One region of the Desulfomicrobium salsuginis genome, then DNA from elsewhere that is predicted to be linked to it. Evidence: predicted binding sites of a transcription regulator. Region 1 holds the regulator's gene; the other holds the start of a gene.
What was found. Region 1 encodes HrcA, which represses chaperone genes, less so after heat shock. Its sites were predicted from a motif close to TGTTAGCACTCNNNNNNNNNGAGTGCTAACA; they were not measured.
Positions count from the first base shown of each region.

Region 1 (5,230 bases):
ACGACTGCGTGCTCCTGGACCCGCCGTCCTTCGGCCGCGGCAAGCGCGGCGAGCTCTACAAGGTGGAGAAGAACGTGCAGGAGACGCTGGAACTGGTCCGCCAGGTCCTGAGCGACACCCCCCTCTTCGTCCTGCTGACCTCGCACACCCCGGGCTTCACGCCCATCGTGCTGCGCAACCTCCTGGAACAGACCTTCGGAGCGGGTGCCCTATCCTGCGGCGAGATGCTCCTGCGCGGCGGGGAAGGCGTCATGGATCTGCCCAGCGGCACCTGGGGAAGGTGGGAAGCGAAGCGCTGAAACGCCTGGCCGCCTGGCTGACCGTTGAAAAACTCAAAATTCGCAGGCCGTTCAAAAATGGTGAGATGCAAGGAAGCGAAAAAAGCCAGGGCGCGCAGTGTATTGGGAATACATAAGCGGTCTGGCTTTTTTCGCTGACGCAGCAGATCGCCGTTTTGGGGCGGCCTGCTAGAGGTTCCACCAGGCCAGGGTGCTGCCCAGCAGCGTCAGTCCTGCGGCGGCCATGAGCGCCGCCGCCACGATGACCCTGCGCATGCGGCGGATGCCTGCGGCGGACCAGATCACCCCCAAGGGCCCCAGCGGGGGCTTGTCCTTGATTTCGCCGAAATAACGCGTCGGGCCGCCCATGCTGACGCCTGCCGCATGGGCCGCGGCGCTCATGGGCCAGCCGGCGTTGGGGCTATCCATGGTTCGGGCGTCGGTGGCGATGGTCTTCCACGACGCCCGGTTCCCCAGAACCCAGCCCGCGACCCAGATCAGAAATGCCGCCAGCCTGGCCGGCACCCAGGCCAGCACGTCATCGGCGCGCGCTCCGGCCTTGCCCAGCTCCTCGAAGCGCTCCGTGCGGTAGCCCCACATGGAGTCCGCGGTGCTGACCGCCTTGTAGCCCCACAGCGCGGCCGGTCCCAGCAGGGACAGCCAGAAGAAGGGGGCCACGAAACCGTCGTTGAAGTTCTCGGCCAATGTCTCCCCCAGGCCCCGCAGGACCTCCTCCTCGGTCATGTCCGCCGTGTCGCGGCTGACCAGGCCGGAGAGGTGCGCCCGAGCCGCAGCCAGGCGCCCGCTTTCGAGCAGGTTCAGCACGGCCTGAACCTCGCGCAGCAGGCAGCCCAGGGCCAGGCCCGCATAGCCCAGGTACAGGGCCAGCATCTCGCCCACGAGAGGGAGCCCCATAAGGAGCCGCACCAGCAACGCACACCCTCCGGCCAGCCCCGCCACGGCCACGGCTCCGGCCAACCGGGGGCCGAGCCATGACCGCCCTGCCCACCCTTCGAGCCGGTTCAGAATCCGGCCGATCAGCCGCACCGGGTGGGGCCAGTCCGCGGGGTCGCCGAAGAGCAGGTCCAGGGCCATGCAGCCCAGCAGGAAGACGAAAAGGGAGAGGTTCAGAGGCAGGTCGTAGAGGGCATCAAGCATGGCGGTTCCTCGTTATTGCGGCGCGTCCTCGCGCCGGTCCAGCTCGCCGGTCTGACGATAGGCTTCGTAAAGCAGCACGGCCGCAGCGTTGGCCAGGTTGACGCTGCGGACCTGGCCCCAGATGGGCATGCGCACCAGATGCTGCGCGTCCTGCAAAACTTCCGGCGGCAGCCCCCTGGTCTCGGGCCCCAGGACGAGGATGTCGCCCGGCTCGAAGGCGAAACGGTGGTAGGCCGTGCCCTGGCGGGCGCTGGTGAAGACTAGGCGGCCGGCGTCCCGGCCTTGCAGGAACGCGGCCCAGGAGGGCCAGACCCGCTTGTCGACATGGGGCCAGTAGTCCAGACCAGCGCGCTTCAGATACCTGTCTTCCAGGCTGAACCCGAGGGGCTCGATCAGGTTCAGACGGGTCGTGGTGGCGGCGCAGAGCCGGGCGATGGTGCCGGTGTTCGGCGGGATCTCGGGTTCGTAAAGCGCAATTTGCATCTTGGATTCTCTTTGCATATTTTCTATGGCTGGCCGGGGCGCCGGGCAGCGCCCCCAACCACTTGGCCGTCAATGACGCTCCCGTCAAGAACCACGGAGAACACATGCACCTGCTCGTCACCGGAGGCTGCGGCTTCATCGGGTCCAATTTCATCCAGCACATGCTCGCAGCCCGCGACGACCTGACCATCGTCAACCTCGACATGCTGACCTATGCGGGCAACCGCCGCAACCTGGCCGAGGTGGAGGAAAGACATCTGGGCGGCCGCTACCATTTCGTGCACGGCGACATCTGCGACCAGGAGCTCGTGCCCGACCTGCTGGCCCGCTTCCCCTTCGACGCGGTCCTCAACTTCGCGGCCGAGTCCCATGTGGACCGCTCCATAAACGACCCCTTCCCCTTCATCACGACCAACGTCGTCGGCACCCAGAACCTGCTGGAGGCCGCCCGCCGGGCAGGGGTCCCGCGCTTCGTGCACGTCTCCACCGACGAGGTTTACGGCACCCTCGGGCCCACCGGACAGTTCACCGAGGACACGCCGCTGGCGCCCAACTCGCCCTACTCGGCCTCCAAGGCATCCTCGGACCTCCTGGCGCGGGCCTATTTCCACACCTACGGCATGCCCGTCATCGTCACGCGCTGCTCCAACAACTACGGGCCCTTCCAGTTCCCGGAAAAGCTCATCCCGCTGGTCTACCTCAAGGCCTCCAGGGGCGAGCCCATCCCGGTCTACGGCGACGGGCTGAACGTGCGCGACTGGATCTACGTCCTGGACCACTGCCGGGGCGTGGAGGCGGCCCTCTTCAGGGGCACGCCCGGCGCGATCTACAACTTCGGCGGCGACGCCGAGCGCACGAACCTCGACGTGGTGCGCACCATCCTGCGCCTGACGGGCAAGAGCGAGGACCTCATCACCTTCGTCACGGACCGGCCCGGCCACGACCGCCGCTACGCCATGGCCTTCGACCGCTCCACCGCGGACCTCGGGTGGCGGCCGGAGGTGGCCTTCGAGGACGGCATGGCCCGCACCCTGGCCTGGTACGAGGCCAACGGGGCCTGGCTTGACGAAGTGCAGAGCGGCGCCTATCGCCAGTTCATGGACGCATGGTACACGACGAGGCTGGCATGAAGAACGCCGTCGTCCTGGGAGGAAAGACCGGGCTCCTGGGACAGGCCCTGTGCATGGCCATGACCCGCAGGGGCTGGACCGTGCACGCGCCGGGCCGTGCCGACCTCGACCTTTTCGACCGGCCTGCCGTGGAAGACTATCTGGGCAGAACCGGCGCGGACCTCCTCTTCAACACCGTGGCCTACACCAAGGTCGACCAGGCCGAGGACGAGCCGGCCGAGGCCGCGCGCCTCAACCGCCAGCTCCCGCTGGTCCTGGGGCAGGCCGCCCGCAAAGCGGGCGTGCGGCTGGTGCACTACAGCACAGATTTCGTCTTCAACGGCAAAAAGGCCACCCCCTACACCACCGAGGACCAGCCCGACCCCCGCTCGGTCTACGGCAGCACGAAGCTGCAGGGCGAACGCGAGCTGCTCGCCCTTGGCCTGCCGGGCCTGCTGATCATCCGCACGTCCTGGCTCTTCGGCCCCTGCAAGATCAATTTCGTGACCCGCATCCTCGAACTGGCCGCCTCGCGGCCCGAACTTTCCGTGGTCCACGACCAGGTCGGCAGCCCCAGCTACACCCCGGACCTGGCCGCAAACTCCCTGGCCCTGGTGGACGCGAGCGCAACCGGGCTCTTCCACCTGGCCAACTCCGGCCAGGCCAGCTGGTGCGAACTGGCCGCCGAGGCCGTTCGCGGCGCGGACCTGCCCTGCAGGGTCAAGCCCATCACCTCGGCGCAGTACCCCCAGAAGGCCGTCCGGCCCGCCTATTCTGTCCTGGACCTCTCGAAGTTCACGGCCTCCACGGGCATCACCCCGCGGCCATGGCTGCAGGCCCTGCGCGAATTCCTCTTTTCCCGGGAAGACTGCCTGTCATGATCCTCGGCAAACGCGAAACCCAGGTCCTGGCCGCGGTCATCGAGACCTATGTCGAAACGGCCCTGCCCGTGGCCTCCCAGACCCTGGCCGCCGGGCTGGGCCTGAGCCCCGCGTCCCTGCGGGCGACCATGGCCGCCCTGACCGAAAAAGGGCTCCTGCAGCAGCCGCACACCTCGGCCGGCCGGGTTCCCACGGTCAGGGGCTTCCGCTACTACCTGGATCAGGTCTTCCGGCTCGCCCCCCTGTCGCGCCGCGAGCAGTCCAGGCTGCACGAGCACATCCTGCCCGGCGAGGGCGAGCTGCCCCAGGTGCTGCGCCGCGCAGCCCGGGCCCTGTCGTCCCTGACGCGCCAGGTCTGCGTGGTCATGGCGCCGCGCCAGGATCTGGCCCGCTGGCGGCAGATCGACTTCGTCCTCCTGCGGCCGGGCATGATCCTGGCCGTGCTGGTCATGCAGGGCGGTCTGGTCAGCAACCGCATGATCCAGATGGACGAGTCCCTGAACGCCGACGACCTCGTGCGCTACGGCAACTACCTCAACAGCCTCTTCGAGGGCCGCACCACCACGGAGGTGCGCGGCGAGATCGAGCGTCAGCTCCAAAGCGCCCGCAAGACCCTCGACGCCTACTGCCGCGCCTGGGAGCTGGCCGCCCAGGCACTGGCCGAGGAGGAGCAGCCCGAGGTCTTCGTCGGCGGGGCGAGCCATCTCGCGGACCAGCCGGAATTCACGGAACTGGAGACCATCCAGGAGCTGCTGCGGCTCATCGAGGAGCGCTCGCGGCTGCTGGAACTCCTCGACAAGACCACGGCCGGCGCGTCCGTGTCCGTCAACCTGGCCGAGGACATGCCGGGCATCGCCGGCTGCTCCCTGGTGGCCTCGCCCTACAGCGCCTTTTCCAGCGCCCACGGCACCCTGGCGGTGCTCGGGCCCGTGCGCATGAACTACGCCCGCATCGTGCCCATGGTTGACTTTGCCGCTCAAATACTTAGTCAGTGCCTCAAATCCCGCTCCTAGGGAGCTTCGTGAAACGACTACTCAAATATTTCAAGGATCAGGAGTTTTTCATGTCCAAAAAGGAAAGCGAAGGCCTCGGCCCCGAAGAAGTCCAGGCCGAAACGCCCGTCGAAGAAATCCAGGAACCGACCCTGGAAGAGAAATACGCCCAGGCTCTGGCTGATATCGAAGAGTTGAAGAAGGAGAACCTGCGCGTTCTGGCCGACGGCGAGAATTTCAAGAAGCGCTTGACGCGCGAGAAGGAAGAGTATTTCAGGTTCGCCACGTCGGCCATCCTGGAGGAGATCATCCCGGTCATGGACAATCTG
Region 1 is NZ_BAAHYA010000001.1:969,732-974,961, forward strand. Features, by position in the region: gene ACYQ3G_RS04340 (class I SAM-dependent methyltransferase) at 1-299, shown strand, start outside; gene ACYQ3G_RS04345 (CobD/CbiB family cobalamin biosynthesis protein) at 468-1,436, opposite strand; gene ACYQ3G_RS04350 (tRNA (cytidine(34)-2'-O)-methyltransferase) at 1,449-1,919, opposite strand; gene rfbB (dTDP-glucose 4,6-dehydratase) at 2,024-3,049, shown strand; gene rfbD (dTDP-4-dehydrorhamnose reductase) at 3,046-3,909, shown strand; gene hrcA (heat-inducible transcriptional repressor HrcA) at 3,906-4,922, shown strand; gene grpE (nucleotide exchange factor GrpE) at 4,973-5,230, shown strand, end outside.

Region 2 (5,230 bases), on a different contig from region 1:
CGAGGCGGACATCAACGTGCTCGGGACCATCGGCTGGGACCTGGGCCGCTTCGGCATCCAGTACGTGGCCTCGCCGCGCCACGCCGACGGCGTGCTCATCACCGGCCCCGTGACCAAGGGCATGGAGCTGGCCCTGCGCAAGACCTGGGAGGCCGTACCCGAACCGCGCATCGCCATCGCCCTGGGCGCCTGCGCCATCAGCGGCGGGCCCTTTATCGGCCACCCGCAGCACAACGGCGGGGCCGACCCGGTGGTGCCCATCGACCTCTACATTCCCGGCTGCCCGCCCCACCCCCTGACCATCCTCGACGGGTTCCTGCGCCTGCTGGGGCGCCTCGAAGAACAGAAAGGCTGATCTTTCGGGACGCAACTCCCTGGAAAAAAGACGCAAAAAAGGGCCGGGATCGCTCCCGGCCCTTTTTTTGGCTATGGCAAATCGGCTTAGTACATGCCGCCCATGCCGCCCATGCCGCCACCGGGCATGGCCGGGGCAGCCTCTTCCTTGGGCTTCTCGGCGATGGCGCACTCGGTGGTCAGCAGCAGGGAGGCCACGGAAGCGGCGTTCTGCAGGGCGATGCGGGTCACCTTCTTGGGGTCGATGACGCCGGACTTGAGCAGGTCTTCGTACTCGCCGGTGGCGGCGTTGTAGCCGAAGTCTTCCTTGCCGTGGCGGACCTTGTCGATGACCACGGCGCCTTCGACGCCGGCATTGCCGCAGATCATGCGGATGGGCTCCTCGATGGCTCGGCGGATGACCTGGACGCCTGCGGCCTCGTCGTCATCGGCGGGCTTCACGGAATCCAGGACGGCCTGGCAGCGCACCAGGGCGACACCGCCGCCGGGCACGATGCCCTCTTCAACGGCGGCGCGGGTGGCGTTCAGGGCGTCTTCCACGCGGGCCTTCTTTTCCTTCATCTCGGTCTCGGTGGCGGCACCGACGTTGATCACGGCGACGCCGCCGACGATCTTGGCCAGGCGCTCCTGCAGCTTCTCACGGTCGTAATCGGAGGTGGTCTCCTCGATCTCGTTGCGGATCTGCTTCACGCGAGCCTTGATGGCTTCGGCTTCGCCGGCGCCGTCGACGATGGTGGTGTTTTCCTTGTCGATGACCACGCGCTTGGCGGAACCGAGCTGGTTCAGGGCGATGCTTTCGAGCTTGACGCCCAGATCATCGGACACGACTTCGCCGCCGGTCAGGATGGCGATGTCCTGCAGCATGGCCTTGCGGCGCTCGCCGAAGCCGGGGGCCTTGACGGCCACGACCTGCAGGGTGCCGCGCAGCTTGTTGACGACCAGCGTGGCCAGGGCTTCGCCTTCGATGTCCTCGGCGATGATGACCAGGGGCTTGCCCATCTTGGCGGCCTGCTCCAGAACGGGGAGCAGTTCCTTCATGTTGGAGATCTTCTTCTCGTTGATGAGGATCAGCGGGTTGTCCATTTCGCAGACCATCTTGTCGGGGTTGGTCACGAAGTAGGGGGACAGGTAGCCGCGGTCGAACTGCATGCCTTCGACGACGTCAAGGGTGGTTTCCAGGCCCTTGGCCTCTTCAACGGTGATGACGCCTTCCTTGCCGACCTTGCTCATGGCCTCGGCAATGATGTTGCCGATGGTGGAGTCGTTGTTGGCGGAAATGGTGCCGACCTGGGCGATTTCCTTCTGGTCGCGGGTGGGCTTGGCCAGCTTGTCCAGGCTCGCGATGACGGCCTCGACGGCCTTGTCGATGCCGCGCTTGATGGACATGGGATTGCGGCCGGCTGCGACCAGCTTGATGCCCTCGTGGAAGATGGCCTGGGCCAGGATGGTGGCGGTGGTGGTGCCGTCACCGGCGATGTCGGAAGTCTTGGAGGCAACTTCCTTGACCATCTGGGCACCCATGTTCTCGAACTTGTCTTCCAGTTCGATCTCCTTGGCCACGGTCACGCCGTCCTTGGTGATGATGGGGGAGCCGAAGGACTTTTCGATGACGACGTTGCGGCCCTTGGGTCCGAGGGTGACCTTGACGGCATCGGCCAGGGTGTCCACGCCCTTCTTCAGTCTTTCACGGGCCTTGGCGTCGAACTTGATAACTTTAGCAGCCATGTGTGCGTCTCCTTGTGTAATGAAAGATTAGGCTTCGATAACGGCGAGGATGTCGTCCTCGCGCATGATGAGCAGTTCTTCGCCGTCGATCTTGACTTCGGTGCCGGCGTACTTGTTGAAGATCACCTTGTCGCCGGTCTTGACGCCCATGGGGATCTGCTTTCCGTCATCGGCGACCTTGCCGGGGCCGGCGGCAACCACTTCACCCTTGATGGGCTTTTCCTTGGCGGAGTCAGGGATGATGATGCCGCCTTTGGTTACCTGTTCCTCTTCGAGACGCTTGACCAGGATACGGTCGTGCAACGGTCTGAGCTTCATGTTTTCCTCCAAGATGTTTAAGAATTGCTTCCGAATAGATAAAATTTCTGGCACTCTTCACCAACAAGTGCCAACACGCGGGCCTGTTCGTTCCTCGCCGGTCCGCGCAAGACAGAGGCCCAAATAATCCCTGCCCCGGTGAAGTCAAGGGCGACCGCGCAAAAAAATTTCATGAGCATCTGGATTTTTCCGCGGCCGGCCTGCGCGTCTTGTGATTCCGGCCGAGGCAGGCTATTGATTTCGCCTTGAAAACGCGTCCCGGCCCGGACGGGACGACACCGCAGACAAGGACACGCCCATGCTCGACATCAAATTCGTTCGCTCCAATACCGACGACGTCAAGGAAGGCCTGCGCAAAAGACGCAGCAAGCTCGACCTCCACGAGTTCCTGGCCATCGACCAGAAGCGCCGCGATCTCCTGCTGGAGGCCGAGGAACTCAAGGCCCGCCGCAACCAGGCCTCGGGAGACATCGCCCGCATGAAGAAGACCGGCGAGAACGCCGACGCCCTCCTGGCCGAACTCGGGGCCATGTCAGTCCGCATCAAGGCCCTCGACGAGGAACTGAAGGACATCGACGGCCAGACCGAGCAGTGGGTCATGTCCATCCCCAACGTGCCGCACCCCTCGGTCCCCGAGGGCGTGGACGACGCGGACAACGTGCAGGTCCGTACCTGGGGCGCCAAGCCCGAGCTGGACTTCGCGCCCAAGGAGCACTGGGAGCTGGGCACGGCCCTGGGGGGCCTGGACTTCGAGACCGCGGCCAAGATCACGGGCAGCCGCTTCGTGCTCCTGAAGGGCTGGGCCGCGCGCATGGAGCGGGCGCTCATCAGCCTCATGCTCGACGTGCAGACCATGGAGAACGGCTACGACGAGGTCATGCCGCCGGTCATCGTCAACCGCGAGAGCCTCCTGGGCACGGGGCAACTCCCAAAATTTGAAGAGGACCTCTTCCGCCTGGGCGACTCCAACTACTACCTCATCCCCACGGCCGAGGTCCCGGTGACCAACATCTACCGCGACACGACCCTGGCCGAAGGCGCCCTGCCCATCGCCCACTGCGCCTACACGGCCTGCTTCCGCTCCGAGGCCGGGTCCTACGGCAAGGACACCAAGGGCATGATCCGCCAGCACCAGTTCGACAAGGTGGAGCTGGTGCGCTTCGTCCACCCGGACACGTCCTACGACGAACTGGAAAAGCTGCTGGGCCACGCCGAGAGCATCCTGCAGAGGCTGGGTCTGCACTACCGGGTGGTCACGCTGTGCGCCGGAGATTTGGGCTTTTCATCCGCGAAAACTTACGATATAGAAGTTTGGTTGCCCGGTCAGGACAAGTATCGCGAGATCTCGTCCTGCTCCAACTTCGAGGACTTCCAGGCCCGCCGGGCCGGGATCCGCTTCAAGCCGGCAGCCTCGAAGAAGAGCAGGCTGGTGCACACCCTGAATGGCTCGGGTCTGGCCGTCGGCCGGACAATGGTAGCGATTCTGGAGAATTACCAGCAGGCCGACGGGTCGGTCATCGTCCCCGAAGCCCTGCGTCCGTACATGAACGGACAGGAAAGGATCGAACTGAAAAAAGGGTGACTTTCCGGCTTGACAAGCAGATGGCCCGACTATAGAAGCGTCTTCTCTTTCGGGCCGTTAACTCAGACGGTAGAGTATCTGCCTTTTAAGCAGAGAGTCGAAGGTTCGATCCCTTCACGGCCCACCAAAACCTTGCGTCCCCATCGTCTAGTGGCCTAGGACGGCGGCCTCTCACGCCGCTAACAGGGGTTCAAACCCCCTTGGGGACGCCACTTTTTTTTCATCGACGCGAATCATGCGTCCCCATCGTCTAGCTAGGTCCAGGACACCGGCCTTTCACGCCGATAACAGGGGTTCAAATCCCCTTGGGGACGCCACTTTTTTTTGGGCGATCGTTCAACGGCAGGACAGCGGACTCTGACTCCGTCAATCTTAGTTCGAATCTAAGTCGCCCAGCCACGTCCCCATCGTCTAGCTAGGTCCAGGACACCGGCCTTTCACGCCGATAACAGGGGTTCAAATCCCCTTGGGGACGCCATCTTTTCTCTCGCAGGCCCCGGGCTACCGCCCGGGGCCTTTTGCGTTCTCCGCCCGCCCCAACCCTTCCCGACAGACAGCGTCCGAAATCCCGGCAACTTTTGACGCGTACCGTCAAATTGTTTATCGTCATCAGTGCCGGCGCACCTGTCGCTGCCAGACCCGGACTTCAAACACGGAGAACAACCATGGACCCAACCCGGCTCATTCCCCAAGCCCTCCCCATCCCCGTGGAGTGGGGATGGTTCTACCTTTTCCAAGTACTGACCTTTATACTCCACATCCTGGTCATGAACGTCATGCTGGGCGCGTCCATCATCGCCCTGGTCCACCACCTGCGCGGAAAGCGCGAAACGGAGCCCCTGACCAGGACCATTTCCGTGAAACTGCCCTTCACCGTCGCCTTCGCCGTCAACTTCGGCGTGGCGCCGCTGCTCTTCATGCAGGTCCTCTACGGCCAGTTCCTGTACACGAGCAGCGTGCTCATGGCCGTCTACTGGCTGGCCGTCGTCGGGCTGGTCATCGCCGCGTACGGGAGCGCCTACATCTATGACTTCCGCTACGTATCCCTGGGCGGACTGAAGACCGCGTTCATCGGCCTGACGACGCTATGCCTGCTGGCCACGGGCTTCATCTTCACCAACAACATGACCCTCATGCTCAACCCCGAGACGTGGGCTACGTATTTCGACAACCCCGGCGGAACGATCCTCAATCTTACCGACCCGACGGTGCTGCCGCGCTATCTGCACATCGTCGCCTCGTCCACGGCTC
Region 2 is NZ_BAAHYA010000002.1:2,197,736-2,202,965, forward strand. Features, by position in the region: gene ACYQ3G_RS16955 (NADH-quinone oxidoreductase subunit B family protein) at 1-355, shown strand, start outside; gene groL (chaperonin GroEL) at 442-2,079, opposite strand; gene groES (co-chaperone GroES) at 2,107-2,397, opposite strand; gene serS (serine--tRNA ligase) at 2,696-3,979, shown strand; tRNA gene ACYQ3G_RS16975 (tRNA-Lys) at 4,031-4,106, shown strand; tRNA gene ACYQ3G_RS16980 (tRNA-Glu) at 4,116-4,191, shown strand; tRNA gene ACYQ3G_RS16985 (tRNA-Glu) at 4,219-4,296, shown strand; tRNA gene ACYQ3G_RS16990 (tRNA-Gln) at 4,305-4,378, shown strand; tRNA gene ACYQ3G_RS16995 (tRNA-Glu) at 4,380-4,457, shown strand; gene ACYQ3G_RS17000 (hypothetical protein) at 4,645-5,230, shown strand, end outside.
Region 2: a site for HrcA is predicted at 2,443-2,473, ahead of groES (co-chaperone GroES). Genes of this name have one in related genera too.